DNA from 4 places in the Ruegeria sp. CDSA141 genome. Region 3 is predicted to be linked to each of the others. Evidence: riboswitches for the same ligand, from Rfam matches in the RefSeq annotation. Region 3 holds a riboswitch; each other region holds the start of a gene.

Region 1 (7,997 bases), on a different contig from region 3:
GCACCTATAACGCCGACCACAATCACAATTGAGATTAAAGCACCGCTGCCCCTTGAGTAGTAACCCATCGTCAGTAGCCCGACGACAAAGATGCCAACCAAAAAATAGAGTACAGTGTTGTCCATGACGAAACCCGTGCCGCAATGACGTTTAGTCACAATATGATAGAATTTCGCGTCATGTCTAATCAAGAAAAAGCCCCGCACTATGGCGGGGCTGTCACTCGTTACCCCCTCATCCCCCAAAAAACCCGCGTTGTTCGGAGGGAAACCAAGTGAACAACGCGGGCATACAGTTAGGGGTAAATTGTGTACGGCGTTAATTGCACTTTGGATCAAAATTCCCCGCGCCGCCCTAATCTGGGATGATAGGCAACGCGGGGACTTAGTCTGGTCATGGGACTGCCCAGACTAAATGGGGCAAGTGTGTTACGGGTCGTGTCGCTTGTTGGATCAAACTGTTGCAATTTGCGTTCACCTGCATTTGAGGGCGCTGTTCAACCAGCCAGTTCTAAGTTTTCCAACAGAACTTTTGCCAGCATTCCGTTTGTGTTGAACCGTCGGACCCATGCATACCGCCCGCTTAAACGTTCGACGCGCTGAACCGCGTGCGGGACACCACGACCACAGGGTTTGGTGTTCGTCAAAAGAGGTTTTTACCACTACTCAAACCGCCATTCTTAGAGAAATATTATGTCTCGAAGTGAGTGAAAAACGAAACTTCATGACAAGGCGAGAAGGATGAACTAGGAATCTAACAAAGAAAAAGTTCTGGACGTATTGTGGAACACATTGCCTTTACCTTTGAGATGGGGGTCGTTTGTACCCTTCTGGCTTTCACCGTTTTTTTGTTCGTCTCCGAGATCATCAGGATCGACCTTTCCGCCATATTGGTTCTGGTTCTCATAGGCTTGCTCAGCTACGCGCCCGGGCTGGGAAATCTGGCGGATGTAACCCTTCTGTTCGACGGCTTCGCATCCAATGCCGTCATCTCGATCATTGCGGTAATGATCGTCGGTGCTGGTCTGGACAAGACGGGGATCATGAACAAGGTTGCTGCCGTTATCCTCAAATATGGTGGCAAATCGGAAGGCAGGGTTGTTCCAATCATCTCAGGAACCGTTGGCGTCATTTCTTCGTTCATGCAGAATGTCGGCGCCGCTGCTCTGTTTCTTCCCGTTGTCAGCCGTATTTCTTCGCGGTCAGGTATACCGCTGTCACGACTGCTGATGCCGATGGGATTCTGCGCCATTTTGGGTGGCACAATGACGATGGTCGGGTCGTCTCCACTTATCCTGCTGAACGACCTGATCCTGACGGCAAATGACAGTTTGCCGGCATCTCAGAAAATGGCGCCCTTCAGCCTGTTCTCGGTCACACCGATCGGTGCAGTTCTGATCCTAACGGGAATTGGTTACTTTTTGCTGTTAGGACGCTGGGTTTTGCCCGTGGCTGAAGGGCCTGACAATACGGGCACCGGACAAGGGACACAGGAATACCTGCAAAGGGTCTATGGCCTCAAAGCCGACGTGTTCGAAGTCGTAGTGCCCGAGGACAGCCCCTTGGTCGGAGAGATTCTGGCCGACATCAACCACGAAAACCACCTGTACATCATTTCCACCTTCTATCGCGGCAAAACCTCGATGGTTCAGGTTTTGACAGCCGAAATTGCGGCCCCGTGTCGGCTGGCCATCGTCGGCCGCCGTTGGGAGGTCGAGACGTTCGCCAAGAAATACGGGCTTACCGTTCTTCCGGATTTGGACATTTTTGTCGAAGAGTTCGCCCCCACCAATGCAGGCGTGGCCGAGGTGGTCGTCACGCCAGACAGCAAGCTGATCGGCAAATGCCCCCGCGAGCTTTTGTTCCGCAAGACCTATGGCATGTCGCTGCTGGCCATTCACCGCGGCGAAGAGACGCTGAGCCATGTCGAGACCGAGGATCACGAATCCACTCAGATCGGGCTCGAAAAGTTTCAGGCCGGTGACATGCTCGTGGCGCATACCAGATGGGACAACCTGATGCGGATCAAGCGCGACCCGGACTTCGTCGTTGTGACAACGGACTTTCCCCAGGACGAACTGAGGCCGCAAAAAGTCGGCTGGGCCCTGGCATTTTTCGCCATTTCGCTGTCATTGATCCTGTTCACGGACGTCCGGCTTTCGCTCTGCCTTCTTACCGGAGCGGTAGGCATGATGTTGACCCGTGTGCTCAGCGTGGATGAGGCATACCGGGCGGTCGGGTGGAACACCGTATTCCTGCTCGCCTGCCTCATACCGTTGGGACAAGCCGTACAGAACACAGGCACAGCTGCGTGGATCGCCCAGCAGATCATGATAATTCTGGACGGCTGGCCGCTCTGGTCGCTGCAAACCGGAATCGCCGTTCTGGCGACTGCTTTTTCTCTGGTCATGTCAAATGTCGGGGCCACTGTCCTGCTGGTGCCTTTGGCGATATCGATTGCGATAGCGGCTGGTGGGAATCCATCGGTTTTTGCACTGACCGTCGCCATTTCCACATCGAACAGCTTCATCATCCCAACCCATCAGGTAAACGCATTGATTATGGGTCCGGCAGGATACAAGGTGATGGATTTCGTGCGTTCCGGTGGGATCATGACTGTGCTGTTTCTGGTCGTCTCTCTGCTCATGATCAACGTCATCTATTAGCGCGAGAGGATCCGGGGTGTTCGGCGGTCTTTTCCCACCATCGTGACAAGTTCTGTCGAGGCACCCACCCACCACAGTGTACGACCCTAGCAGAGATACCGTTCGTCGCCGGGCTCATCTCAGGCTGAACCCCGCACGACATGCCGCCCATCGACGCCCACAGGTCGCTTTCTACTCCTCTACATCATTGTTACGCGCGACTCGCTTGACAAGCAGGCCAGCGGTGCCGCATGTCCCTTTCGTTGGTGTCGGTGACAGCCGATGAAAAGGGAATGCGTCAACGGTCATGCCGCCAAACGCAGCCGCCCCCGCGACCGTGAACGGAGAGGATGCCCAATGCCACTGGCCCAAAGGCCGGGAAGGCGGGACATCCGACAGAGGCCCTCCTCTGGCATCCGCAAGCCGGGAGACCTGCCAACAACCGAAGTTGAAACCGGGCGGGGTGTTCCGGTGTCGGGTCCGTGACCAATCGTGGCCCGCATGAAACCCCGTCCCCCGCGAAGAGGATTTGGGGGGATGAGAGACATGACCGAGACCACACCAGTCGAGTTGCTGGTCTGTACCACCTGCCGTCGCGGCCTGCCTGTCGAAGATGACGCGCAACGCCCGGGCGCTTTGTTGCACAAGGCCCTGGAACAGGCTGACCTGCCCGACGGTGTCACCCTGAAAGCCGTAGAATGCCTGTCTAACTGCGATCAAGGTTGTTCGATCGTATTGCGCGGCGGGCCGGGCCGCTGGACATTCGTCTATGAAAACCTGAGCGAAACAGATCATGTCGACGTCATTGTCGACGGTGCGACCAAGTATCTGGCCACTGAAGATGGTTTGGTGAAATGGCGCGAACGCCCCGAACATTTCCGAAAAAACTGTGCCTCGCGCATTCCCCCGATTGGAGCCTGACATGTCGAACCTCGAAAAACTCCCCGTCACAGTGATCACCGGCTTTCTGGGCTCGGGCAAGACCACTTTGGTGCGTCATCTGATGCAGAACCCGCAGGGCAAGCGCCTTGCTGTCGTGGTCAACGAGTTCGGCGATGTAGGCGTCGATGGCGACATCCTGAAATCCTGCGCCATTCCCGATTGCCCGGCGGAAAACATCATGGAACTGGCCAATGGCTGCATCTGCTGCACCGTGGCAGATGATTTCATTCCCACCATCGAGGCCCTGATGGCTCTGGAACCGCGCCCGGATCACATCCTGATCGAAACCTCGGGACTGGCGCTTCCCAAACCATTGCTGAAGGCGTTTGACTGGCCCGACATCCGCTCGAAAATCACCGTGGATGGCGTGATCGCCCTAGCCGATGCCGAGGCTGTAGCCGCCGGTCGCTTCGCGCCCAATGTCGAAGCGGTGGATGCCCAGCGCATGGCCGATGACTCGATCGACCACGAAACGCCCCTGTCCGAGGTGTTCGAGGATCAGATCTCCTGCGCCGACATCATCCTGCTGACCAAGCCCGACCTCGCCGGCCCTGAAGGCGTGGTAAAAGCACGCGAGATCATCGCCGCCGAGGCGCCGCGTCCCCTGCCCGTGGTCGAAGTGGCCGAAGGTGCGGTGGACGTTCGCGTTGTGTTGGGTTTGGAAGCCGCCGCCGAGGATGACATGGACGCCCGCCCTTCGCATCACGACGGCCACCATGATCACGAGCATGACGATTTCGAAAGCATCATCGTCGAGTTGCCCGAGCAAGCCGATCCGACCCAACTGGTGGCCAAAATCGAACGCCTCGCCAATGAGCTGAACATCCTGCGGGTCAAAGGGTATGCCGCCGTTCAGGGAAAGCCCATGCGTCTGTTGGTACAAGCCGTGGGTGCGCGGGTACGTCACCAGTATGACCGTCCGTGGGAACCCGGCGAAGAGCGCCGTTCGCGTCTGGTCGTAATCGCCGAGCATGACGACATCAAAGAGGCGGAAATCCGCGATATCCTCGTGGGTGTGCGTGAGGCTGCCGAGTAAGACCCATGCACGTCGTCTTCCGCGAAAGCCACGGGCTCGAGGAAACCGAGACCCCGACCGATCTGGGCCAGAGCCCAGCAGAACTGGTGGTGCTGTCTTTCTCGGACAGCGACCTGGGTGCTTTCGCGGCGGGCTGGCATCGTGGTGGCGGACCGGATGGGCGAATGCCGACCCTGCGGCTGGCCAATCTGACAGCTTTGAAACACCCGCTGTCCGTTGACACCTATGTCGAGCAGACGCTCGAGGGCGCCAAGGGCATTCTGATCCGTCTGATCGGTGGCGTGCCCTACTGGTCCTATGGCCTGCAGCAGGTTCTGGCACTGGCGCAGGCCAAAGGCATCGCTCTGGCCGTCCTCCCAGCGGACGGGCGCGAGGATACGCGGTTGGATGACTATTCCACCTTGCCCGTCTCGACCCTGCGGCGGCTGGCGCATCTGTGCGATACCGGCGGCGAGGTCGCGGCACAGGCCGCACTGGCACAGATGGCTCTGGCGGCAGGGCTTTATGCCGGTCCGGTGATGGGCGCCAAGACCTTGCCCGAATGTGGCGCGTGGTGTCCGGATCGCGGCGTAATCCCGGTGGAAACCGCGTTCGAAGATAACGCTAAACGCATCCTCGTCACCTTCTACCGCGCTTACCTGACCTCGGCAGACACCGCCCCGATCGCCACCCTGATCCGCAGCCTGCGGGCCCGTGGATTCGAGGCGATGGGCCTGTTTGCCCCGTCGCTCAAGGCGCCTGTGGCCGCCGACTGGTTGCGGGAACAGGTTGTTGCGCTGAAACCATCGGCAATTGTCAATGCCACTTCCTTCTCGGGCAAAGGTGCGTCGGGAACATCGCCTCTGGACGCAGCAGATGTGCCTGTGTTTCAGGTCGCTCTCGCCACCTCGCGCCGCAAAGCGTGGGCCGAAGCAGAACGCGGGCTGTCCCCCGCCGATCTGGCCATGCATGTGGTACTGCCGGAGGTTGATGGGCGGATCTCGGCGGGAGTCGCGTCTTTCAAGGAACCCGGCAAACGCAATCCTCATCTGGAATACGCGCGCTTTGCACATCGGCCCGAACCGGATCGGATCGAAGCGATCATCGACCGTGTTTCGGGCTGGCTTGCACTGAACGACAAACCCAAGGCAGATCAGATTCCCGCGCTGGTCCTGTCCACTTATCCCGGCAAAGACTGGCAGATGGCCCATGCGGTTGGCCTTGACGCGCTGGCCTCAGCCCAAGCGATGCTGTCCGATCTTCGCGAAGAAGGCTATGACATCGCGACTGGCGAGCCGATTGCCGACACTCTTCTGGACGCACGGATTTCGTGGGCGCTCGAGGATTATCTGGATGCGCTTGCGGATTTGCCCGAGACCCTGCGCACCGATCTGCACACCGCATGGGGCGCGCCCGAAGATGATCCGGCCTGTGCCGATGGGGTCTTCCATTTCACCGCACTGCGACGCGGCAAGGCGCTGGTCGCGCTGCAACCCGAACGCGGCACGCCCGAGCTGCGTGATGACGACTATCATGACCTCTCGCGCACCCCGCGCCACAGCTATGTCGCCTTCTATTTGTGGCTGCGCAAAGGGTTGGGCGTGAACGCGCTGATCCACATCGGGGCACATGGAACGCTGGAATGGTTGCCCGGAAAATCGGTCGCTTTGTCTGCTCATTGCTGGCCCGAGGCGCTGATCCGCGATCTGCCGGTGATTTATCCCTTTATCGTCAACGATCCCGGTGAAGCCGCGCAAGCCAAGCGCCGGATTGGAGCGGTCACGCTGGGCCACATCCCGCCCCCGATGAAGGAAAGTGGCACGCCGGATCGGATGGTCCGGCTTGAATCGCTGCTGGATGAGTTTTCGAACGCCGACGGGCTTGACCCCAAACGCCGTGACCGCTTGCAGGAAGATATCCGTGATGAAGCGCAGGCCATTGGCTTGGAAAGCGATCTCGGCCTTGATCAGGCAACCTGCACCGCCGAAGCGATCACACGTATCGACCGCTTTGTCTGTGACATCAAGGAAAGCCAGTTTGGCGACGGGCTGCACATCTTCGGGCGCGTGCCCGAGGTGACGGGCAATTTCGATTCGGCCCCGTCGGCCCACGCTGAACGCGACGCGCTGATCAAAGCGCTCGGGGGCAAACGGATCGATGCCGGGCCTTCGGGTTCACCCTATCGTGGTCGGTCAGATGTTCTGCCCACCGGGCGGAACCTTTACACCACTGACCCGCGGTCGGTTCCGACCCGTGCGGCCTATGCGCAGGGTGTGAAACTGGCCGAGGAACTGGTGCGACGCCATCTTCAGGAAGAAGGCGATTACCCAAAAGGGCTGATCGTCGATCTGTGGGGGTCAGCCACCATGCGCACGGCGGGCGAGGAATTTGCCATGGCCTTGCACCTGCTGGGCGTCAAACCCGTATGGGACAAAGGGTCCGAGCGGGTTTCCGGCATCGAGGTTCTGCCGATCACTGACCTGAGCCGCCCGCGCCTGGACGTGACCTTGCGGGTGTCGGGCCTGTTCCGGGATGTTTTCCCGACGCTGTCCGCTTTGTTTGGCCAAGCGGTTCGCGCATTGGCCGCGCGTGATGAGGCGGCGGACTGGAACCCCTATGCCGGGCAGGAGCCGGTGGCGCGGGTCTATGGACCTGCGCCCGGAAGCTATGGCGTCAACATGACCGAACTCTCCGAGGTGTATACCGACGAGGCCCGTGCACAGGCAGGTGAAGCGTGGCTTGAGGCCAGCTCTTTTGCATTGGAAGGCGAACACATATCGCAGGACAAGGACGGTATCACCCAACGCGTTGCAAATGCGGACAGCTTTGTCCACTTGCAGGACCTGACCGAAACCGATCTTCTTCTGGCCAACGATTATGCCACACACGAGGCGGGTTTTGCCGCCGCCAAGAAGATCGCCGGCGGAACCGCGCAGCTGTACCATCTGGACAACACAAAACCGGAAAATCCTCGTGCCCGCACCTTGCCTGAAGAAATCAGCCGTGTCGTCCATGCCCGCGCCGCCAATCCCGGCTGGATCGCCGGGATGCAACGCCATGGTTTCCGCGGAGCCGCTGAAATCGCAGCGACGCTGGATCATATGGCCTCATTCGCGCATTTGTCCGGCACGGTCGCACCACATCTATTTGACCTCTACCACGATGCCACGCTGGGCAACGCAGAGGTGGACGCGTTCCTGCAAGAGGCCAATCCCAAAGCTCGTCAGGCCATGCAGGACCGGTTCCGCGCGCTGCTGGAGGCCGGGCTTTGGAACACGCGCCGGAATTCCATCCGGGCCGATTTGGAGAAATTGAGATGAGTGCACCAATTGTTCAGGGCTGGTGCCCCGGCGCCCATCGTCCGATGATGTCCGGTGACGGTCTGGTCGTCAGGGT
Region 2 (7,997 bases), on a different contig from region 3:
TTCGGAAACATCCGACGGGGACATTGGAAGACCTGTTGGAGGCGTTCCATGATCTCAGAGACGAAATCGGAACAAATCCACAGGCCGTCGTAGCTGCGGGCGCGGGGCCCGTCAGGGATGGGACTATTCAACTGACCAACGCAAACCTGGATCTCTCGGAGACAGAGTTGGCAAATGCAACAGGAGCGCAGCGCACCTTTGTCATAAATGATTTTACCGCCGCGGCATGGTCGGTAGCCGAGGTAACCCGGTCGGATGTTGCCGTCTTGCAGGGACAGGCAACGCCGCCCGCAGGCACACGATTGGTTGTTGGCCCCGGAACCGGACTCGGCGTTGGCGCCTTGCTTTACTCAGAAGGCAGATATCATACGGTTTCCGGCGAAGGCGGGCATGTGGGTCTGTACCCGCGCCATCGCGAAGAAGTTGATATCTTTGAAGCGGCGCGTCGTATCGCACCGGGCTGTTTCTTTGGGGACAGCCTGGCTCTGGAAGCAGAAATGTTCCTGAGTGGAACCGGCCTACCGGTACTGTATCAGGCCGTTGAATTGGCAGCCGGTCAGGCGCGGGCACAGGTGCGCTCTGCGAAAGAAATTCTGAACGATGCCCGCAGCGGCACCGATCTCATCGCCGAAAAAACGGCGCAGATTTTTACCACTCATCTGGGTGCATTGATGGGTGATCTGGCGGTCACCTTGATGCCAGAGGGAGGCGTTTTCCTTGTGGGCGGCGTTGCCGAGAAAAACCGCTGGCTTTTCAGTGACAACTTCAAGGATGCGTTCAACGGCGGCGGCCGCTTCAGCGATTTGCGCCGTTCCCTGAACCTCTACGTGTCTGAACAGGCAGAGTTCGGGATCATCGGCGCAAACAACTTCTGCAAGAACGCGCTGAGACAGTAACCAGACTAACCGAAATTTCTATTCCAAGAAGGACCAAGACATGATCCTGTGCTGTGGTGAAGCGCTGATAGATATGATCTCAGAACCGACCGTGTCGGGTGCACTGGGTTTTGTGCCACATACCGGTGGTGCAGTTCTGAACACAGCTGTTGCGATGGGGCGTCTGGGCGTGCCGGTTGGAATGCTGACAGGTTTGTCATCGGATATGTTCGGACGGCAACTGATCGATGGCCTGAAAGCCAGTCATGTGGACACGACGCATGTGATTATCTCGGACCGCCCGACCACGCTTGCCTTTGTACAGCTTTCTGATGGGCACGCGTCTTACAGCTTTGTTGATGAAAACACGGCGGGCCGGATGTTGCTGCCCGAAGACTTGCCCGATCAACTTCCAGCGGTTTCCGCTCTGTATCTCGGTGGTATCAGCCTTGCCTGTGAACCTTGCGCAGATGCTTATGCCGCCATCCTGGACCGCCACGGTTCCGACCGGGCTGTGATGCTGGATCCGAATATCCGCCCGGGTTTCATCAAGGATCAAACCCGATTTAGAACGCGTTTGAACCGCATGGTCTCACGAGCAGATATCGTCAAGGTTTCAGACGAGGACTTGGACTGGATCATTCCGGGTAACGAATCCGAAGCCGCGAAGGCGTCTCTGCTGTTGCAGGCGGGTCCAACCGCTGTCATCGTTACGCGTGGCAGCGACGGGGCGCACGGTTACTTGGCAGATGGTTCAGAAGTCTCGGTTCCTGTGAAGCCCGTTGAAGTAGTCGACACAATCGGCGCAGGTGACACGTTCAACGCTGGCGTCCTGACCGGTCTCAGCCGTGCAGGGCATCTGACCAAATCAGGTCTGCGCGGATTGACTGCGGAAAACTTGCGAACGGCTATGGAACTGGGCGCGGATGTGGCCGCAGTGACCGTATCCCGAGCCGGGGCGGAACCGCCTTGGGCGCATGAGCTTTGATCTTTAGAATGGCACAATGAAACGATCTGAAATCAACCGTATCAAATCCCAGGCACACGCGTTTATTCAGTCCTTCGGTGCCGTGTTGCCACCCTTTGCGAATTGGACGTCAGAGCAAATGCGCAGCCCTCTGGCGGAAACGATTCGCAACCGCGGGCTGGGATGGGACATAACCGATTACGCACAAGGCCGTTTCGACGAACTTGGGCTTTTTCTGTTCACTCTGCGCAATGGTGAGGCGAAGGATCTGAAATCCGGGCGCGGGATGCTCTATGCGGAAAAACTGTTGATCTCGAAAGACAATCAGCTTTCTCCGATGCACCGACATATCGTCAAAGCAGAAGACATCATCAACCGGGGCGGCGGCGACCTCGTTCTGGAAATCTATGCGTCGGATCCAAACGGTGGCGTTGACCGCGACAACCCGGTGACGGTCCCCAGCGATGCCTGCCCTGTAACCTTGCAACCCGGAGAGCACTTGCGGCTGAAGCAGGGGCAAAGTGTAACTCTGATGCCCGGCATCTGGCACGCTTTCTGGGCGGAGCGCGGCGATTGCCTTATTGGCGAGGTTTCGACCGTGAATGACGACCGTACGGACAATGTCTTTGAAGAGCCAATCCCGCGGTTTTCAAAGGTCGAAGAAGATGCAGAGCCGGATTTCCTGCTTGTATCGGACTATTGACACCGTTCGGTCCGGGCTGGCGTGAACAGGATAGTCGGCTCAACTATCGCAAATCCTTCCACCACCCCACACCGTCTGCCGCTTGACAAGTCTTGCGTAGCCGGACTAGCTGATCGGGATGGTTCCGCAAGGGATGAAAATGGGAATACGGTGCGGCGCAGGGATGCGCCAAGTCCGTGACTGCCCCCGCAACTGTAAGCGGTGAGCGACGCCACTGTACCACTGATCCGAAAGGGTTGGGAAGGTGGGCCGAGCCTTGACCCGCAAGTCAGGAGACCTGCCATCGCATGGTAAACCAACCCGGGGCGGGGCGTCCCCGAAGGAGGCTTGATGGCGCGTTTGCGTAATATATGGGTATTTGCCCTCTGTCTGCATCTGGCAAACGACGGAGATGGCAATGGCCTGCTATTCTGATCACTACGTTCTGATCTGTTCAACATGTCAGGGGACGATGCCTGCCGAGGCCGCGCAAGACGCACTGGACGCTCAGTTGCCTGACGGTTTTGAAACCCGAATGGTGGCCTGCATGGCAGGTTGTGAACGGGCCATGACCGTTGGATTTCAGGCCGCAGGCAAAGCGCAGTACCTGTTCGGCGACATTAAGACATCACACGACCTGGCTGCCCTGGTCGAATTCGCGACGCAGTTCGGCGACAGCGACGATGGCTGGACAAGCGCGTCGGACCGTCCTCCTGCCCTCTTTGCAAAGACCCTGTCGCGAATACCCGCTTTGCCATCCCGAGGGACGTCATGAGTTTTCTGGTTGCCGAGGATCTGGAGTACTACGCTCTCAATGGTGATATCCTGTTGCAGGACGTGTCCTTTCGTCTGGAAGAAGGATCAATTCTGGCAATTGCCGGACCGAACGGTGCCGGTAAGACCACTCTGCTGAAACTGCTATGCGGGATCGAACGGATTGCGTTGGGTGATGTTTGGATTCAAGGCAAAAGCCTTCGCACTCTGTCCGCCCGCCAACGCGCCCGATCCATTGCTGTGGTCGGACAGCAGGAAACGCCCGATGGACGGATGCGGCTGCAAGACTATGTTGCGCTGGGACAAATCCCGATTCAGGGTGAACGATCGACGGCTCAACATAAAGCTGATCTTGAACGGGTGCTGACGACGACCGAACTGTCGCATTTCGCAAACAAACCGATGAGCCAACTGTCGGGCGGTGAACGTCAGCGCGCACATATTGCTCGCGCATTGGCCCAGAATCCGTCTTTGTTGTTTCTGGACGAACCAACCAACCATCTGGACCCGGATGCCAAGGGGCACATGCTGTCCTTGGTCGCTGACCTGGGGGTAACGGTCGTCATGATCGTCCATGATTTGGTCATGATCCCGGAATTCGCCAGCCATGTGGCGTTGATGAAAGCCACGCGCCTGACCGGGTTCGGGCCTGTCAGCGAAGTTCTGACCACAGACCGGGTACGTGACACATTTGGTGTGGATTATCTGTGCTTTCAGCACGAAGGCCGCATGATCCCGGCGCTGGATATCCGAAAACGAAAACTGTCATCATAACAGGAGCTAAAAATGATGCACAAACTCTGGCCAGTGGTTGTTTTCACTGGCTTGGCAAGTGGCGCAGCAGCGGAGGCCGTCACGGTGGACAACTGCGGCGAACCGCTTGTTTTTGAAACGGCGCCCGAGCGTCTGGTCGTGCACGACATGAACATGACGGATATGGCCTTTGCACTCGGCCTTCAGGACAAGATCGTGGGGCTTACCGGAATTACCGGCTGGTACAAAACAAGCCCCGATTTTGATGCTCAGCGTGGCGATATCCCAGAACTTGCCCCCAAATACCCGACCATTGAAAACCTTGTGGCCGTCGAGCCCGATCTGTTCTTTGCCGGTTGGTACTATGGCATGAAACCCGGTGGCGATGTCACGCCCGACACCCTGGAACCCTTTGGTATCAAGACCATGGTCCTGACCGAAAGCTGCGTGCATCTGGACAAGAATCGCCCCGAGGCCAGCATGAACCTTTTGTTTGGTGACGTTCTGCGTCTGGGCATGGTCATGCAGGTCGAGGACGAGGCCGAAGCGCTGGTTGCCAACTGGAAGGACCAACTGTCCGCCATTGAAGCAAAAACAGCCGATCTGGCAAAGCCCCGCGTGTTCCTGCTGGACGGACCGGCCGATGCTCCGTTTACTGCCGGCAAGTTCGCCATTCCCGATGCAATGATCGCAGCCGCCGGTGGCGAAAACGTGACACATGATCTGGATACCAGCTGGGGCCGCACGTCGTGGGAAGCCGTGGCAGCGGCTAACCCGGAATTTCTGGTGCTGCTCGACTATCAGTCCGGCAACGGCGCAGAGGACACCTTTCAGTTCCTGAAGGATCATCCGGTGATGTCACAAACGGACGCGGTAAAGAACGAACGCTGGATTGGCCTGCGTTACGAAGAACTGACGCCCGGCCCGGCAAACATCGAGGCGATCGAGAAAATGGCGAAGGCCATGCACCCGGAGACCAACTGATATGGTCCAATTGGGCCGTTTGATTTTGTTGGGGGCGGTTGTTCTGACCGCCCTTTTGCTGTTGTCCATCGTCTACGGGACCACTCCTATCCCCCTGCGCGAAGTTTTTACAGCCATCGGTCTTGGAACCGGTCTGGTGGACGGAGACATGTCGCCCTTGCACCGGATCGTCTTCGACCTTCGCCTGCCCCGCGCCCTGTTTGCTGCCGTGATTGGCGCGGGGCTGGGCGTCGTTGGTGTTGTTTTGCAAACAACGACGCGAAACGATCTGGCAGATCCGTTTCTGTTCGGTCTGTCCTCTGGTGCAGCTGCTGGCGCCGTTCTGGTGATCACGGTCACAGGTGATGTATTGGGCATCTGGACGTTGCCGTTGGCGGCGTTTTGCGGCGGCCTGATCGCATCCGGCATTGTTCTGGCGCTGGTTCAGGGCTTACGCACGAGCGCGCCTGAAAAACTTATCCTGGCTGGTTTGGCGGTATCCTTTCTGTTTTCCGCGATCACCAATTACCTGATTTTCTCTGGCGACAATCGCGCTGCGCATTCGGTGATATTCTGGATGCTTGGCGGTTTGGGACTGGCAAGATGGGAAACGTTCCCACTTGTCTTAATCGGATTGGGCCTGATTCTGAGCTATTCACTTTATCGCAGCCGGTGGCTTGACGCACTGCTGACCGGAGATTTTACAGCCTCTTCACTGGGTATTCCCGTTCAGGGCCTGCGGTTCAGTATGTTCTTCGTTGCCGCGTTGGCGACGGCCAGTTTCGTTTCCGTTGCCGGCGTCATCGGCTTCGTCGGGTTGATGGTACCGCATATTGCACGCGGCATCGCCGGAACTCTGCACCGAAACCTGCTGGTCGCCTCAGCCATCGTGGGCGCAATTCTACTGACTCTCTCTGATATCTTGTCACGCCTTCTTCTGGCTCCGCAGGAGTTGCCCGTCGGAATCGTCACAACGTCAATAGGATCACTTTTTGTCTTCTTGTATTTATTCAAATCTGATCGCGGGAACTAGTTTCCAGAGGTTGCGCGACACTTTCATTATTCAACATTGATGAGGTCAAGCAGTTCGGCATGCAATTCGGGGGTTGCGGCGGAAACGACCGCGCCATCTGAATCGAGGGTCAAAGCGTGCCCCTGCCAATCGGTCATCACTCCGCCAGCGGCTGTGACAAGGGGTGAGACCGCCAGATAGTCATAAGGTTGCAAATCGTAATCCACGACAGCATCGACATGCCCCGAAGCAAGCAAGGCATGGGGGTAACAATCATAGGCAAATCGGCGCGTCTGCCCTGCGGTCATCAGCCGGGTGAACAGGTCAGGATGGTCGCGGTAGATCTTGTCCCCTTCATTCACATACAAAACCGATTGATCCAGGCGTGTTGTTTGTGCGACCTGTACCAGTCGCCCGTTCAGGCGGGCGCCGTCACCAATTACTCCCAAGTAGGTCTCACCTAAGGCCGGCATTCCGACCAGTCCGAACTGAGGTTGTCCATCAAATAGATGAGCCAAAAGGAATCCGAACAAGGGATGGCCGGACAGAAACGATCGGGTTCCGTCAATGGGGTCAATGACCCACATATGGAGCCCGTCGCCAGCCTCCTGACCGTGTTCTTCGCCAAAGATGCCATGCTCTGGGAAATGCTGATTCAGATAGGCCCGTACTTCTGCTTCAACTGCCTTGTCGGCCTGCGTCACCGGGCTTTCATCCTGCTTGAATTCAACACCTAAAGAACCCCGAAAAAAACGCATAGCGGACTCCGAGGCAATATCAGCAATCTTCATCGCGTGTTCAGTCAACGCATCTGAGGTTACCATTTCCGGTCCTTTCGGCTGAAGTCATCCGATTTCCGACGGATGAAGGATTGATTGCCCTGAAAACTGAATGAGAAGTCATGCAGTTCAGTCTTCAGATTGGCGTGAAGTGTAACAATACTATAACTTTATCAACGGCTTATAGGTCAAAAACAGCCAGATTCAACGACCTTCCGGACATTCGGGGCGGATTTGCCGTGTTAGCATGCTTTCCCTATGCGTTCCGATCGCTGTGTGTTTGTCAGTTGATCAGCTCTTGCACCCTCGGGTCAGATTTTCACCCGGCTCATCTGCGGGTCGTACAGCGGTTGCAGTGTCACTTCGCACGGAACCCTTTGAGTTGCGACATCCAATTCATATGTCCCTGATGTGACGTATTCCGCGTCGACGCCCTTTGCGTTTCGGATGTAACCGTAGCCGATCGACTTTCCGACGGTGTAGCCATAGCCGCCCGAGGTCAGCCACCCGACTCTTTCGCCATTCCGATAGATCGTTTCACGCCCCAGAAGAACAACGTCGGGTTCAACCGTGAAACATGCCAGCATCTTCTTTACGCCGCCGGTTTTTTGCGCCTCAGAGGCGGCACGCCCTTTGAAATCAATATTCTTCCGGAGTTTCACGGCCCAGCCCAAGCCACTTTCGAACGGCGTATGATCCGGCCCGATATCCGAACCCCAGGCGCGGTAGCCTTTTTCAAGGCGCAGCGATTCAATGGCCCTGTAGCCCGCATTTATCAATCCATGCGGCCGCCCGGCCTCCATCAGCGCGTCATAGACGGTCTGTGCATACTCCACGGGCAGGTGCAGTTCCCACCCTAATTCACCAACATAGGTCACACGCAGCGCCTTGACCGGACACCCGGCGATACCGATGGTGCGGATCGCGCCAAACTTGAACCCGTTATTCGAGACGTCATCGCGCGTCACCGCCGCAAGAATCTCACGCGCTTTTGGTCCCATCAATGACAGAACTGCATTCGATGAGGTGATATCGAATAGCTGGCAATTCATAACCTCGGGAATGCTGCGGTCGATCCAGTCGAAGTCATGAGCGGCGAAGCCAGTACCGGTGACGATGTAGAACTCATCATGAGCCACACGCCCAACGGTCAGGTCGCACTCGATCCCGCCCTTGTTGTTCAACATTTGGG
Region 3 (7,997 bases):
ATGCCATTCTCGATCCCGCCCGATCTGGCCGACAGAATGGAGATGCGGACCGGCGACATTCAGGACAGTCTGTTAGCCTTCCATAGGGAAGACTTCCGACCACCGCGCCGCACGATCTCACTGCCGACCAGAGGCCTGTTGGGCGAGGCAGTACTGGGCCGCTGCAATTCCTGCGAGATGATCGACCATCGCCGCTTTTGGAACTGGCAGGACAGCCCGACGCCACCTCCGGTTGGTGACACGCCGGTCTTACCCGTGGACAGCGATGCAATCTTTGGCACCCGTGCGCCATCAGACCTGCCGGCCAATCAACCTTCGAACACGCTCACCATCGCAGGTGGGGACATTGGCACAGGCCAGGCCGTGCCCACTTCGCAACTGGCCGAAATCCTCAAGGCCGCGCCCGATCTCGCGCGGGCGGGAACCGATCTGACAGGTCTGAAGGAGCTGCAGGCGCAACTGGCACTGGAAACACAATCAGTCGCCGCCGGTCGGGACAAGGCTATAGACACAGCGACGGATCTGACCAAAGAGCTTGTCGGCAAGGCCACTGAGCTTGCAGGCAAGGGCCAGGAGATCGCTGCGGCCCGAAAAGAGGAAGAAGCCAAGAAACAAGCTGCCGAAAAGAAAAAGTCAGCTGCCGACAATGCCGCAAAGATCAAGGGGTTTGAAGATATAGCCAAGAACGCCTCGGGTGTTTCTGCGCTGATCGGCGGACAACCGGACGGCAACCAAGCGGCCTTTACACAAAACCTGTTCAAGGATTTCCCCGGCGGTGCTGCCGCTCTGGCGAATCCCTCCAACACGTTGCTTCTGGCCAAGCTCTTTGGGGCCTTTACCAAAGCGAATACAGATGCGGATGACGGAAGCGCAACCAAGGCCGGCAGCCAGTCCGTTCTGGATTTCCTCAATGGCCTGAGCGCCCCTGCGGAGGACGACGATGAGTGACACCAGCACAAATGCAACCCCCGAACCCGGTATTGATGAAAGCCTTGCCGAGGCCATCATCAATATTCTCGAAACCACCAACTCTCCGGCGATACAGCGCGCCCGAGAGGTGATAGCCCACAGGCTGGCCATCGCAGGAGACGTTGCCCCATCCCGCATCCCAGCGCCGCGCAATATCACCGAGATCGGCGGCTACTTAAATCTGCTGAGCGAATATGGAGAAGCCGAACAGCGCTCGCGCATGATCGCGGCCGCTCTGGGCATAGCAGGGCCGCAGATTTCGCTGCCACAGCCCGGTGCCGTTCCACCGTTGTCCTTTGTCACACGTGACGGCGCCCGACCTGCGGGGCCACAACAACCCAGCTTCCCGTTGACCTATACGATCCGCAGCGACTTTGTTCCGGCCTTTGACAATGCTGTGCAGGAAATCACGATCCGTGGTGGCGCGGTTCCGATTTTGACACCCGTCAGGATTCTGCCTTCCGCGGGGTCTGCGCCCGCAACAGACGGCTCTGCACAGTTAGCTCTGATCGGCCGAACACTCAGCCTGGCACCAACTGCGGCTTTACACGCCGTGGCAACCGATCCCCTGTCGCTAAGCCGCCCGACTGCTGGTGGCGGTTTCGAGGTTTTGGTTCGGGTCATCGACGCCGCCGCTCCGATCGCCGGAACCATCGCGGCGGCGGACTGGACGAGTTGGGAATGCGATGCCGCAGCCTGTTCCGAGGTCGACAGCAATGATGCGCGCTTTGCGCTCACGCCACTACTGAACGCCGCCGGGTGGCACCAGACAGCTGATCCCGGCAATCCGACCATCCTGTCGAATCCCGGAACCTGGGCAGAATGGCGCAATATCACCGGGCTTGTGCCGGGCGTCACGCGGTTTGCGGACGAGCTGCAACTACTTTATTCCGCTGAAATGCTCATTACCTCACCGGTTTTCAATCAACTGGACAATGTCTGGACAGGAAACGAATTTGCCGCTCCATAGCGCGGCTGCTTGAAACGCATGAAAGTGATTTGGCAAGACTCCCTTCAAGGGGTTTAATGCAACCAGGAGGTCAGCCATGCAAAACCCGGAGCGTTTCGAGAAGTTCTATTTCGCCAAAGTCGGCATGGGCGAAACCTGTGGCTGCGCCGAGCGGGTAATCGACGTATTCGAATTCAATCGCAAAGGCGGTGCACAATCCAAACAACCTGTGAAACAGGACAGGCGCAGACGCGGATCCTTTCGGGCATGGGCTGTCAGATATGGGCTGATGAGCCGAAAGCGAACATAGTCCAGGCCTGACGACCCACAGGGTTCGCTTTCGGCTTCATGGCTTGGCTCAGGCGGCGTGATAGCATTTCTGAAACCACTGTATCTGGTTGCCACGAGAACAGGTCAGGCCGGCACCAGCTTCCCGTCGCGAAGGTCCAGTGCATCCGGTGCCAGTTCCGTGCGGAACGCCGGCGAATGACTGACCAGCAGAACCGCCTGTGGCAACGCTCGCAGGATTTCCAGCAAGCGCGCTTCGTTTTTCGTATCCAGCGCATTCGTCGGTTCGTCCAGCAACAGAACTTCGGGATCCATCGCCAGAACTGTCGCCAGTGTCACCAGCCGTTTTTCGCCGCCTGACAATTTGTGCGTGATGCGGTTCTTTAAGTGCATCAAGTCCAGATCGCCAAGCACTTTATCGACAATGGGAAGCGCTTCGTCGCGTGTCTTGCCCAGATTGAGCGGCCCAAAGGCGATGTCTTCGGCGACGGTCGGACAGAACAGTTGATCGTCCGCATCCTGAAATACAAGCCCCACCCGGCGGCGCACTTCGCGGAAATCCGCCTCCTCCACGCGTTGCTGACCAAAAACGGTGACGGTGCCAGAACTCGGGCGCTGCAACCCAAGTATGATGCGCAGGAGCGTCGATTTTCCCGCACCGTTCGGACCAGTCAGAGACAGGCGCTGCCCGGCATTCAGGCTCAGGCTTGCTCCGTCGAGGACGGGTGGCTGGCCGGGGTAGGAAAAACAGATGTCTTCTAGCGCGATCAGTGTCATACGAATTCCAGAATGATCAGACCCAGGCAGAGACCGCTGAATCCAGCAGCAAACACAATGTCTCTGCGGGTCAGGTCAAATTCCTGAAGCAACGGCATACGCCCGGAAAACCCCCGGCACTTCATCGCGGCCAGAATGCGTTCCGATCTTTCGATCGCGCGCACCAGCATCATGCCCACCAGGTAACCAAAGCTGCGATATGTGTGCCAGTTGGTCGCTGGCCGAAAACCGCGCACCTTCATGGCGGCGCGCAAGCGCAGATACTCTTCCCGCAACACCTCGATATACCGAATTGTAAACATCAGAAGGTAAACCAGCTTTTCAGGGCAGCGCAGACGATGCAAGGCGTGACCCAGGGTGACCGGCTCCATCGTGCCAACCAACACCAGCAGGGACAGGATCACGGCATTGGCGGTCAAAGAAATCTGGACCGCTTTCCAGAAGCCTTGCCAGCTTGCCGGGTACCCCCAAAGCGTGAACATCATGTCTCCGGGCATGGAAAAGGGCAGCAGGATCAGCATAAACAGGATGAATCCATCCATCATGGCCATTCGCTTCAACGTCTTTCGCCACGGCAAGCGTGAAATCATCAAAAGCGAAAGAGACACGGTCAACGCCGCGCAAAGCGCAATGAGGGCTGACAGCGCCACGGTCACGACTGCAAAAGCAACTGCCATGACGATCCGCATCCGAGGATCCAGCAGGTTGATCAGACCTTCAGGCCCGTCACCGGCTTCGGCCAGTGTTTTCTCTTGGTGCCCCAGGACGTGTGCCATCAGGCCGCCAGCTTGCGGCGCGCCGCCATGTAAAAGCCCAGACCGAACAGACCAACGATGTACCCGATCCCGCCAAGGATGGTTTGCAGGTCATTCTGTTCGCGATAGGCCGCGATCTCGCGCCTGAGCGGGCGCAACTCGTCACGAACGGCCTTTGCGATAATCTGTCGTTCCTCTTGGCCTAGTGAAGTCGCGGAACCGACAGTCTGGGCCATGGTCGCCGAAGTTGCGCTGTCCGCTTTTTCTGCGACAACACCCATAATCTGCGCGACGTCCTCTGCAGGCATAGTAATCTGGGCCACGTGCCCGGCGCCCAGGTCAGCAAAGAATGTATGCGCCACGGCTGAGTTCGGAGTGTAGATAAAAAACCCGTCTGCATCCGTCACCGTGCGACCCAGCTCTGCCCCATCCGGGCCAGTAACAATGACTTCGGTATCGCTTGCCATATCGCCGCTGGAAAAACCGATCTCACCCTCTATGGCATCACCGGACACAAAAACACCGGCTATGACTTTATGCGCCAGCGCAGGCAAAGGCGCACAGCACAAAGCCAGTGTGATAACCAGATGCTTCATGTGGTCGCTCCTCTGACAAACAGCTCGGGCTTGACTTTGCGCGCCAGCAAAACGGCGAACCCGGTCAAAATCGCTTCGATGGCCATGACAGGTATATGTGCAAAGAAAACAAGCTTGGCAGCGGGCAGGAACTCATCCCCCGACAGTGCCAGTGAAGTCGCGACCATGCCGGTCGTCGCCGCAATGGCAAATGCGCCGCCCAAGCCACCCCAGATCGCACCCTGCAAAGGCGTCCCACGCGCGATCAGGCGACCAAACAACAATCCGGCCACCACCGCGGGCAAAGCGATATTGACGGTGTTGATCCCCAACACCGTCAATCCGCCAAAGCCGAAAAAGACCGCCTGCAGCAAAAGCCCGACGAACAAAGCCGGGAATGCGGCCCAGCCAAGCAGCAGTCCAGCCATGCCATTGAGGATCAAATGTACCGATGACGGACCAATGGGTACGTGGATCAACGATGCCACGAAGAAACTGGCTGACAACACTCCGGCAGTGGGGATGCGGTCAAGATCCAGTGACCTGAGGCCCATGGCAATCCCACCCGCAGCGGCGACGGCACCGCCGACCACGACCGGGTTGGAAAGGGCTCCGTCGACGATGTGCATTTGGGTTTACTCCAGATCCCAGGCGCGGATCCAGATGACCGCATCCTGACTAAGTTCTTTACCCTCATGTTCGGTCACTGGACCTGAACCAAGTGCTGCGAAACCCCAGTAACCGGCTTTTGGAACGCCAAACGAAAAGTACCCGTTGTCGTCCGATATGGCGACCACGGCACCACCCGGCATTGGTGACACCTTCGGTGTCGAAGCGGCCGAGCTCTCCATGCCAGGTTCGGCGGCCATGTACTCGATCTCGATCTCAGCACCTGCAACCGGCTGACCATCAGCCATCACACGGCCCGTGAAGGTCGAACCTGCGATGATGTTGGTCGGCTTGTTAAGCGGTATGATCTCGGTCGGCAGACCCACAGGGTTCATCCAGTCGGTCGGCAATGCGTTGCGGTTCAGGAACGCTTTGGTGAACTGCTGGATATAGATGTCTTCGGCTTCCTCATAATAAGGTTGAGGAACCGTCACCAGCACGTAATCGCCCGAACGTTTGACAGGAACACTGCCTTTGAACGCCGCCCCCTCGTTTTCTCCACCGGTGAAGCGGACAGGTTCCAGCGTATCAAGTAAATCAGTTTTTTTGCCGTTGTGGATCACATAGAATTCCTGCGGCTTTTCCATATCCATGACATGACCGTTCTCGAACGGATGCCAGAAGATCAGCTTGACCGGCACATCGCCGGGTTTCTCGATCATGGTGTCGGTGGTGTATTCCAAAAGGAAATGCGCATTTGCCATGGCAGGAATTGCCATCGCGGCAGCGGCTGCACTGAGCAGCTTTTTCATGAACAGTCGTCCTTGTCCCGTCGCGCCAATCCCGGTGCGAAATTCACTTTGACTGCGGGACATCCAACGCCAAATTGCCCTTTCAGGCATCCTGGTCCGACGCACATCCCGTCGCCGATGAGGAGCGCCCCTTATGGGGGCACATGCCCGGCAGGTATCCTGACTTGCGGGTCAAAGCGTCGGACTGGCCTTCCCGGGAAAACCCCAGTGGCGTTTCAGCCCTGCTCGCCGCTTACAGTTGCGGGTGCAGTTGCGGAATTGGGCCTGAGCCCGCACCGCATTCCCTATTGATTCCAGAGCGCGCCCCGGAACCGGACATGTCCAGCGGCTTGCCAGACAATCCCAGTCTCCGTCAACGATCAATTGTGATGGCGGTCGAAAAAGTTATGAGCCTGGGAAGTCTGGTGTGGTTTGACGTGCTTTGGTAAGCATCAGTGGAAGAAGGGGAAATACACTTCTAGGCTTCTGAAAGATACCTTTCCGACAACGGCAAGCTTGCTGCGCCCAGCGAGCGCGCATCCGGGCCCAGGGCCCCCGCCAGCACCAAAGGGCGCTCAAGACCGGTCAGGTTAACCTCGGACAGTTTCTTTTCGACCAATTCAACCAAATGCGCCTTGATGTCCGGCGGCATCCAGCCGTCAATCTTTACGCACTCAAAGTCGATTAGACTGCATGATGATACAATCGCATAGGCAATCCCGCTCGCGGTCTTATTCAACCAGTTCTCCAGTTGAGCTTTTGGCACATCCCAATGCTCGGTCGATTCCCATAAAGAATGCGAGGTTGCCCCTGCTGTCGTGATTGCACGCTCGAGCACATAAAGGCTGGCCACGTCAATCAGCGGCTTCACACCGCCAGCGTCATCAGGAACAGGCAAAGGACCGAGCGCGCCTGCATTTCCCCGACCAGAAAAGATCGAGCCATTGAGGACCACCCCGCCGCCAATGAAGAAGCCGACGTAGAAATACAAAAAATCTCTTGGCCCGTCAGCCGGGCCAAAAACCAATTCCGCACCACAGGCCGCTGTCGCGTCATTTTGAAGGAAAACTGGCATATTGCAGCTGAGAGCCAGGTCCGCTTTTAAGTCCGACGCGCGCCACGGGTCCATTTTTTCCTGAGGAACCTGCAAAGCCTTCGCCCAGTCCCACAGGTAAAAGGGCATAGCTATTCCGAGCCCCGCGATCCGGCTTTTGGACTCAGGTGACATGGACGACATCACTTTCCCAAGACACTCCCTGGAAAAATCCAAAGTGGCATTCGGCGTTGGATAGTCATAGGTTTGCCTCTCTCGTTGCCGCACATTTCCGACAAAGTCAGTCAAAACCAGTTCGGTACTGCGGCGCCCGACTTTAAGCCCAAAGAAGAACGCACCATCCGGATTGAGGCGCATGGGAACAGAAGGTTGCCCGACTTTCCCGCGAACCGGTTCACCGCGCAGAAGCAACCCATCCTTTTCCAATAGACGCATAATGACGGAAACCGTTTGTGCCGACAGTCCCGTCATGCGCGCGATTTCGGACTTCGCAAGGGCCTGATGGCGCCGGACAAGAGATAACACAAGGCGTTCGTTTCGGGCCCGCATGCCGCTTTGGTTTGTTCCGCGCACCTCTGACCCGTGCGAGCCAATCGAGTTTGTCTGAGATGAATATTCAGGCACGACCACCCCTTTCTTGCTTGAGAATGAGAAAGCCGACCCGCCCTGTCAATAATAAATAAGAGTGAGTTATTTATTGACTCAATTTTTGATTCTTGTGATGGTTTCTCATGGGATCAGGTTATTTTTTCCTGATCGCTCTCGTGCCCTCATGGGCATTAGAAAAACTGGGAGGATTATCGATGAAACTTGCAAGACTTGCGGGCGCGACAGCGCTGGCAGCTGCTGCCATGGCTGGCAGTGCAATGGCGGAAGGTGAAACTGTTTGCCTGATCACCAAAACGGACACCAACCCGTTCTTTGTCAAAATGAAGGAGGGCGCGACAGCGAAGGCGGAAGAGCTGGGAATGACGCTGAAAGCCTTTGCGGGCAAGGTCGACGGTGACCATGAAACGCAGGTGCAAGCCATTGAGACCTGCATTCTGGACGGCGCCAAAGGCATTCTGCTGACGGCCTCGGACACATCATCCATCGTTCCGGCTGTGAAGCAGGCGCGGGATGCAGGGGTTCTGGTAATCGCTCTGGATACGCCGCTGGAACCCATTGACTCGGCTGACGCTACGTTCGCCACGGACAATTTCCTTGCCGGGCTGTTGATTGGACAATGGG
Region 4 (7,997 bases), on a different contig from region 3:
TTTCTTACACTTTCGGACCTGGGATGGTCCTCTCACTTTGCTGCGCAACACGCGGCTTATCCTTCCTGCACACCTTTTCGCATCACTTCCGTTCATCGGGACCGCCTGATCGGGCTGAACCCGTATGGTGAAGTCCCGTTGCTGACCCTCGATCAGTCAACCGGCAGCTATGCCGTTGGCGATTGGGTTCTCACCGACGACGACAAACGCGTGCGCCACTTGCTCGACCGGCGCAGCCTGCTGCACCGACGCGCCGCCGGTACAGGTGCCGCGACGCAACTGATCGCAGCCAATGTCGATGTGCTGTTCATCGTCAGCTCGTGCAATGCCGATTTCAACCTGCCCCGGCTGGAACGATATCTGGCGCTTGCGCATCAGGCCGGGTGTTACCCGGTCGTTGTTCTGACAAAGGCCGACAAATCAGAGGACCCTGATAGTTTCTCGGGGCAGGTGCAATCACTGGACCCGTTCTTGACGGTTCTGGCGATCAACGCGCTGGACCCTGCAGAAGTTGAAAAGGTTCTGTCCTGGTGCTCCAAAAGCCAAACCGGAGCGCTGGTTGGCTCGTCGGGCGTTGGCAAGACGACACTTGCCAATTCCATGACCGGTCAGGATCTCACCACCTCGGGCATTCGCGAGGATGACGCGCGGGGCCGGCACACAACGACCGCACGCGCACTGCACCGGATGCGCAACGGCGGCTGGTTGATCGATACACCCGGAATGCGCGCGTTGCGCCTGCTGGACGCTCAGGACGGGATCGACGAAGTTTTCTCGGACCTTGCCGAGTTGAGCCGGGACTGCCGTTTTGCGGATTGCCAGCACAACTCCGAGCCCGGATGTGCCGTGCAAAAGGCGATCAGTCACGGCACGCTTGATCCGGTGAGACTGGACCGGTGGCGCAAGCTTCGGCGCGAAGATCGGCGCAACTCTGAAACAGTCGCACAGTCCCGCGCGCGGGACAAAGCGTTCGGTAAGATGGTCCGTGGCGTCATGAAGGAAAAGAAACTTCGCAACCGGTGATCGTTGGACGGTGCCCGGCCCGTCCTGCGCCGCGTCTGGTCAAGCGATCAGTCGCGGCCAAACCGCTGCGTTGCGCCGGGCAAATGCTCCGATATGACCAACCTCAGGCAACCCGAAATCGGCGGGGCTCAGCAGGTGACGGTTGGCATCGGGGCCGTAAAGATCCGCAAGCCGCCAAACCGCTTCCGGCGGCACCATCTGGTCGTCCTCGAATGCAAACAAATCCACGGGCACTCCAGTTTCCTCCCAGTGCGCCGCAGGTAAGTCACGCCCGATTTCAGGTACATAGCTTAACGGCGCTGTACACCATTTGCGCCACTGCCAATAGACCGATGCCGGCAGGTCCGAGCCAAACCCGATCGCCTTTCCGGGAAGGTAGCCAAGTGCTCGGGCCAAAAGCGGGGCATGGCCGTACCAGAACAACCTTGCCAAACCCCGATAGGGCCACGGATGGTCGCTTAGGGTCACAAGCCCCGAACACACACAGATCATCCGGTCAATCAGATCGATATCCGGTTGTACTGGCCCCAACATCGCGCCGACGGAATGGCCGATGGTCCAGTGTTTCGCATTCGGGTATCGCCGACGCATTTCCGCCCGTGCCGCAGGCATGTCGATCAAGGCCCAATCCGCCATGGTCGCACGCGAATCTTTCAGGCGGCCCGTTAAAGAATACCCATAATCCCTATAGTCATAGGTCAGGCAGGCCATACCCTTCTCAGCGGCAAGCCATCGTGCGAAATGACGGTAATAATCACGCGGCACACCCGTTGCACTGTTCAGCACGACGACGATTTCGGGCGAAGTTACCGGGCTATACAATCGGGCGGACAGCGTTTTCTGCCCGGACGGAAACCGAAACTCCTCGGTCAATACCGTTTGCTCTGTATCCAACATGATCTCTGGCTTTTCGCTTGGTAAATCCGGTTTCCGAACCTCAACACCCTCGACACTATGCATGAACCAACATCGTATCCAGCATGACCAAGCGTCCGGTCAAAAGATCGGCTTGACTCGGTGCGTGCTCAAACGCTAGCGGTTGTGTGATGGTTTCCGGCCTCCACAAGGGGTCGGGATGAAAAGGGAACACGGTGCGGTAATGTCTGGTCATACAGGCAACAACCAAATCCGCGACTGCCCCCGCAACTGTAAGCGGTAAGCGATGCCAAAACACCACTGGCCCAATGGCCGGGAAGGTCGGCAAAGCAATGACCCGCAAGTCAGGAGACCTGCCATCGGAAACGAAACCGAAACTCGGGCGGGGTGTCCGGGCAGGTCCTGACGGCATCACGCTGTCCCACCTGTCCCAAATATCCTGTCCGCTACGCGCGGAGGGCGCAGGATGATCTGGAAGACAAAAACGCATGAATACAGTGCAACAGTATGTCAGCGGACGGGCAAAACCTGCCCCGCTTTGGCGCGGCTGGCGCGCTCGATATCCGAAGCCGTGACACAGGCGACCTTGGCCACAAGTGACGATTTGGAGGTTGAGGGCAGCAGTGAGCTGTCGCATTGCGCCGAAGGATGCCATGCAATTTTTCTCGCGCGATCAGACAGCATTCGTATCTTTTGCGGGACGCAGCCCGAAGCCGCAATTGAGCCCCTGAACGGCTATGCCGACTTGATCTTCGGAAACACGTTCAGTGCGATGCCATCCGGCGTCGTGAAAAACCCACCCTGCGCGATGATCCAGGTTTTCACGATCCGGCCTCGAAAACCCGTTTGCGCGCCCGCGCAGATTTCAATCTGATTCCAGACTGACCCGTGCCTGGGCACGCCGAGAGGCCCAGGCCAGTTGCGCATCCGTTTCGACAGCGCAAGGACGTACCGCCCGCAATCGTTCCAGCGCTGTGTCCGCGCGTTCGCCGCATTCGACCATCAGCCGCAGAACAACCATACCTGACCTGCCACAGCCCCCACGGCAGTGCACTAAAACGCGACCTCCACCTGACAGCGCGTGCCGGGCTGCGGCGCTGACAGACGGCCACGCGTCCTGAACCGCCTGTGTCGGCGCTCCGAAATCTTCGATCGGAAGGTGAACCCATCGGCTGGCGCGGCTTTGAATGTCGCTGCCGAAATCCTTCGCGCCATCCTGAAGCATCTCGACATCCGTTGTCATCGATACAACAAGCCCCGGCTGCCAGGCTGCGATCGTATCCAGATCGCTGAAATAATCCCCGCCACGTCCGGGCATCGAGGTCAGTGCAAGCGTTCCGCCTCCGACTTGCAGGGCGTAGATCACCAGCTGCGACATGAAACGTGTCCTCCCCGAAGAACTCTTTACAAAAATGAGTCATTAAATCTGCTAACGCAGTTTAGTGCGAAAGCGACTCGTTTCTAAATCAAAAATCATGACACCACGCTGTGGACGCGGGCAGCGGTGGCCACTACGCTGTGCCCAAGCACCGAATCCCAACGAGAAGACATGACAGACAGCTCCAGCCCCGCCTATAAGGTTCTCGCCCGCAAATATCGCCCGGAAACCTTTGCCGATCTGGTGGGTCAGGATGCCATGGTGCGCACCCTGAAAAACGCGTTCGCGGCCGATCGGATCGCGCAGGCCTTCATCATGACCGGCATTCGCGGCACCGGCAAAACCACGACCGCGAGGATCATCGCCAAGGGCATGAATTGCATCGGTCCGGACGGAACCGGTGGCCCCACAACCGAGCCCTGCGGTCAGTGCGAACACTGTGTCGCTATCATGGAAGGTCGCCATGTCGACGTGATGGAGATGGACGCCGCCAGCCGCACAGGCGTCAACGATATCCGCGAGATCATCGACAGCGTGCGCTATCGCGCCGCCAGCGCGCGTTACAAGATTTATATCATCGACGAGGTTCACATGCTCTCGACCAGTGCTTTCAACGCGCTGCTCAAGACGCTGGAAGAACCGCCCGCGCACGTGAAGTTCATCTTCGCGACCACTGAAATCCGCAAAGTGCCTGTCACAGTACTGTCCCGATGCCAGCGCTTCGACCTGCGCCGGATTGAACCCGAAGACATGATTGGCCTTCTGAGCAAGATCGCCGAAGCGGAAAGCGCCCAGATTGCCGAAGACGCGCTGGCACTGATCACCCGAGCAGCGGAAGGATCGGCCCGGGACGCGACCTCGTTGCTGGATCAGGCGATATCGCACGGGGCTGGCGAGACGACCGCCGATCAGGTCCGTGCAATGCTTGGACTGGCGGACCGTGGCCGCGTTCTGGACCTTATGGATATGATCCTGCGCGGCGACGCCGCGGGCGCACTTACCGAGTTGAGTGGGCAATACGCCGAAGGCGCGGACCCGCTGGCGGTGCTGCGCGACCTGGCCGAGATCACGCACTGGGTGTCCGTCGTAAAGATCACACCTGACGCGGCCCAGGACCCGACGGTTTCTCCGGACGAACGGACCCGGGGCCAACTCATGGCCGAGGCTCTGCCGATGCGGGTCCTGACCCGCATGTGGCAAATGCTGCTGAAGGCGCTCGAGGAAGTCTCCGCTGCCCCCAACGCGATGATGGCCGCTGAAATGGCCGTTATCCGCCTGACTCATGTGGCTGATTTGCCCAGCCCCGAAGAGCTGATCAAGCGATTGCAGGATACCCCGCCACCGCCGCAGGGCGGGCCCAACGGCGGCGTGCCCATAGCCAGACAGGGTGCGGTTCCAACGCAAGCTGGCGCGGCCCATCCGCCTGCCTACGCGTCGCCCCCTCGCGGTGCCGGTGGTGCGCCGGTTGCAGCTCTGGCGCAGGATGCTCAAACGGCCCTTGCGCGGTACCCGACCTTCGACCACGTGGTCGAACTGATCCGGACCAATCGCGACGTGAAGTTGCTGGTTGAGGTGGAAAACGGCGTGCGCCTCGTGTCCTATCAGCCCGGACGAATCGAATTCACACCCGCCGCTCAAGCACCGGCGGATCTGGCTCCACGGCTGGGCTCTGCCTTGCAACGCTGGACAGGAAACCGGTGGGCGGTCTCGATTGTCTCGGATGGGGATGCACCCACAATTGGGGAAATACGGGACGAGGCCGAGCTGGCACTGAAATCCGAGGCTGAACAACACCCTTTGGTTCAGGCTGTGCTGGCGCAATTCCCCAAGGCGAGAATCACCAATATCGAGACGCCGGAACAACGCGCCGCCAAGGTCGAGACCGAAGCTCTTCCCGAAGTTGAAGACGAGTGGGACCCGTTCGAGGAAGACTGACCTTGCCACCCGTCATCTCGTGTCACAAGTGATACTCATCGACTCTTCCCGTGATTTACACCGTTCCACAACGTGAGCGAGGGATTTCATGCGAGCGTCACCACTGCATCCACTTTTCGAATTGATTGTTCACGACATCGACCTGCGCGAAGTTGCAGGTGATACCTTGTATCCTGACATTCGGCAGGCGTTCGAAACCCACTCAGCGTTGCTGTTTCCCAAACAATCAATCCCGGATACATACCATGTTCGCATCGCCGAACTGTTTGGCCGTTGGAGAATAGAAGAGCTGTGGCGGCGGCACACGACTTTGAATTTCAGATTTCCGAACTGACCTAGAAAACAAAAGACAGCCTTTGCTCAAAGGACGATCTACGCTTGCTGGATTTGCAGGCAAATTTGTTGTGATATGTTGCGGCACACGGACAGTATGTTCCTGCCGGCGCCTGCACTGATCAACATTCTGACGGCCAAGGCCGTGCTCCCGTCGGGTAACCCGACCGAGCTCGCATCGACCCTAGCGGCGTGGGCAGATATGCCGGATCAACTGAAAATACACTGAAGGATGCCATTATCTGGCACCGGTTGTCTCATTCCCGATCAAAGATTTCAGCCGATCTGGCCGAACTGTCAAAAATGACCAGATGGCAGGATTGCCAATGGCGCGCGATCTGGCCAAATCCTGAATTCATCGCTTCGCATGCCTTTGCTATCGAAGGGATAGGGCATCATGAAGGTCAAACCCTGCTGGACAACGCAATCACGTTCTGCACGCAGCCCGAACAAGTCTATTCCCACCAACGGTCAGTCGGCGACGTTCTCATCTGGGACGAACGCGCCACGATGCATCGCGGCCGTCTCTGGAACTAATACCACCCAGGAACCCTGAAATCCATTTGCTGCTATGTCAGCGACGCCGAAGGTTCAAACCGCGTTCGAGAAAACTAAGAACCAACCCTCCCGCGCCCGCCACGGTCTATCGGCTGCGCCGATACCCCTGAGCGGCCTTGGGCCCGGCAGCGCATGGGCCGTGCCCATGCGCTGCCGGGCCCAACGGGAGGAAAGGTCTTGCCAAAGACCTTGACGACGGGCGGGACAACCCTTGTGCGATGTGGCCGCTGCCCGTATCTAGAGCGCAAACGGAGACACAGGAGAATACTATGCTGAAAGGACTCGGCGGGCTTGGCGGTCTGGGCGACATGGCCAAGATGATGAAATCCGCGCAGGACCTGCAAACCAAGATGACCGAGATGCAGGAAGAGTTGAACAACATGATGGTTGTCGGCGAATCCGGTGCTGGCCTGGTCAAGGCAACTGCGACCGCCAAGGGTGAACTAAAAGGTCTGGATATCGATCCGTCCATCTTCAACGGTGACGACAAGGAAGTGGTCGAAGACCTGATCCTGGCCGCCATCAAGGACGCGCAGACCAAGGCCACCGAACGCTCGCAGGCCGAGATGGCAAAACTGACCGAAAGCATGGGCCTGCCCGCAGACATCAAGCTGCCGTTCTGATACACCCTCCTGACGGATCATCGGCCGGGCACCTGGGCCTGGCCCTTTTGCAGGAGCGCCCGGGTTGAGTTCCAACAGCGATATAGACAATCTGATCGACCTGATGGCCAAGCTGCCGGGCCTCGGCCCACGCTCGGCCCGCCGCGCCGTTCTGCATCTGATCCGCAAACGTGCCCTGCTGCTGACACCCCTGTCTGATGCCATGCAGCAGGTCGCGATCACCGCCCGGGAATGCCTGAATTGCGGTAACGTGGGCACTACTGACATCTGCGATATCTGCGACAACGAGGTCCGCGCGACCGGAGAACTGTGCGTGGTCGAAGACGTCGCCGACCTCTGGGCGATGGAGCGCGCCGGTGTTTTCAAAGGCCGCTATCATGTTCTGGGTGGCACGCTGTCGGCGCTGGACGGGGTCGGCCCGGACGAACTGCGCATTCCCCGACTCAGGGACCGGGTCATGGCCGAAGGGATTACCGAGGTCATTTTGGCGCTCAACGCGACCGTCGATGGCCAGACAACCGCCCACTACATTGCAGACCAACTGGAGGGTCAGGTGCGCCTGACCTCTTTGGCCCAAGGTGTGCCGATCGGCGGAGAGCTGGATTATCTGGATGACGGGACGATTACGGCGGCGCTGCGGGCGCGGAAAGAGATCTAAATCAGCTTTGTCAAACCGCACCCCTATTTTTACACCAGTAATAACAACACCCCTCGGGCATTAAATTGAGGTACGCATCTTGAGCAAGTATCCAGATCTTTTTGTCCTGAGACATGGCGAAACCGAGTGGAACACTCAGGGTAAGTTCCAAGGGCGCAAGGATTCTCCGTTGACGGAAAATGGCAAGTCTCAGGCTCGAAAACAAAACGAGATACTCAAACAAGTCCCGGATGCACCATCGCGTGTTTATGCCAGCCCACAGGAACGGGCTAAACGCACCGCGCGTTTGGCAACCTCACCTCATCACGAGGTGATACATGACGATCGGCTTATGGAAATCGCGTTTGGACAATGGGAAGGTGCAACGAAGGATTTCATCCGAGAGCAAATCGACTGTTCCTATGAAAGCTATCATTGGTATTTTCGCAGCCCGGGCGGAGAGAACTTTGAAGACATCTGCGGTCGCGTAGATTCTTTTCTGAAGGAACAGGTTGAGCCAGCGATCATCGTAACCCATGGCGTTACATCATTGGTGCTGAGAGGGCTTTGGTTGGGCCTGGATTTGGACACTCTGCTACGGCTACCGAGAACACAAGGGTGCGTGTTTCACCTT

What was found. A riboswitch is a leader RNA that binds a small molecule or an ion and turns the genes downstream of it on or off. The one in region 3 is predicted to bind cobalamin.
Region 1: another riboswitch for cobalamin. It lies ahead of AC2FLP_RS14630 (DUF1636 family protein); the one in region 3 lies ahead of AC2FLP_RS20560 (DUF4198 domain-containing protein).
Region 2: another riboswitch for cobalamin. It lies ahead of AC2FLP_RS08965 (DUF1636 family protein); the one in region 3 lies ahead of AC2FLP_RS20560 (DUF4198 domain-containing protein).
Region 4: another riboswitch for cobalamin. It lies ahead of AC2FLP_RS19010 (hypothetical protein); the one in region 3 lies ahead of AC2FLP_RS20560 (DUF4198 domain-containing protein).

What each region holds. Positions count from the first base shown of each region.
Region 1 is NZ_JBXWPT010000010.1:61,789-69,785, reverse strand. Features, by position in the region: gene AC2FLP_RS14635 (SLC13 family permease) at 809-2,665, shown strand; cobalamin riboswitch at 2,892-3,098, shown strand; gene AC2FLP_RS14630 (DUF1636 family protein) at 3,191-3,565, shown strand; gene cobW (cobalamin biosynthesis protein CobW) at 3,567-4,622, shown strand; gene cobN (cobaltochelatase subunit CobN) at 4,628-7,921, shown strand; gene AC2FLP_RS14615 (ferredoxin-like domain-containing protein) at 7,918-7,997, shown strand, end outside.
Region 2 is NZ_JBXWPT010000004.1:220,291-228,287, forward strand. Features, by position in the region: gene AC2FLP_RS08950 (glucokinase) at 1-896, shown strand, start outside; gene AC2FLP_RS08955 (carbohydrate kinase family protein) at 937-1,863, shown strand; gene AC2FLP_RS08960 (D-lyxose/D-mannose family sugar isomerase) at 1,880-2,545, shown strand; cobalamin riboswitch at 2,650-2,844, shown strand; gene AC2FLP_RS08965 (DUF1636 family protein) at 2,943-3,299, shown strand; gene AC2FLP_RS08970 (ABC transporter ATP-binding protein) at 3,296-4,072, shown strand; gene AC2FLP_RS08975 (ABC transporter substrate-binding protein) at 4,085-5,035, shown strand; gene AC2FLP_RS08980 (FecCD family ABC transporter permease) at 5,037-6,047, shown strand; gene AC2FLP_RS08985 (inositol monophosphatase family protein) at 6,074-6,850, opposite strand; gene AC2FLP_RS08990 (GcvT family protein) at 7,117-7,997, opposite strand, start outside.
Region 3 is NZ_JBXWPT010000025.1:19,150-27,146, reverse strand. Features, by position in the region: gene AC2FLP_RS20595 (hypothetical protein) at 1-948, shown strand, start outside; gene AC2FLP_RS20590 (hypothetical protein) at 941-1,939, shown strand; gene AC2FLP_RS20585 (hypothetical protein) at 2,016-2,228, shown strand; gene AC2FLP_RS20580 (energy-coupling factor ABC transporter ATP-binding protein) at 2,333-2,983, opposite strand; gene cbiQ (cobalt ECF transporter T component CbiQ) at 2,980-3,759, opposite strand; gene AC2FLP_RS20570 (NikL family nickel/cobalt ECF transporter subunit) at 3,759-4,334, opposite strand; gene cbiM (cobalt transporter CbiM) at 4,331-4,942, opposite strand; gene AC2FLP_RS20560 (DUF4198 domain-containing protein) at 4,949-5,734, opposite strand; cobalamin riboswitch at 5,867-6,065, opposite strand; gene AC2FLP_RS20555 (ROK family transcriptional regulator) at 6,192-7,316, opposite strand; gene AC2FLP_RS20550 (sugar ABC transporter substrate-binding protein) at 7,571-7,997, shown strand, end outside.
Region 4 is NZ_JBXWPT010000019.1:5,794-13,790, reverse strand. Features, by position in the region: gene rsgA (ribosome small subunit-dependent GTPase A) at 1-1,023, shown strand, start outside; gene AC2FLP_RS19015 (alpha/beta hydrolase family protein) at 1,063-1,983, opposite strand; cobalamin riboswitch at 2,054-2,274, shown strand; gene AC2FLP_RS19010 (hypothetical protein) at 2,366-2,773, shown strand; gene AC2FLP_RS19005 (protein-tyrosine phosphatase family protein) at 2,765-3,277, opposite strand; gene AC2FLP_RS19000 (DNA polymerase III subunit gamma/tau) at 3,449-5,212, shown strand; gene AC2FLP_RS18995 (TauD/TfdA dioxygenase family protein) at 5,301-5,546, shown strand; gene AC2FLP_RS18990 (TauD/TfdA family dioxygenase) at 5,622-5,774, shown strand; gene AC2FLP_RS18985 (TauD/TfdA family dioxygenase) at 5,849-6,082, shown strand; gene AC2FLP_RS18980 (YbaB/EbfC family nucleoid-associated protein) at 6,373-6,726, shown strand; gene recR (recombination mediator RecR) at 6,791-7,384, shown strand; gene AC2FLP_RS18970 (histidine phosphatase family protein) at 7,464-7,997, shown strand, end outside.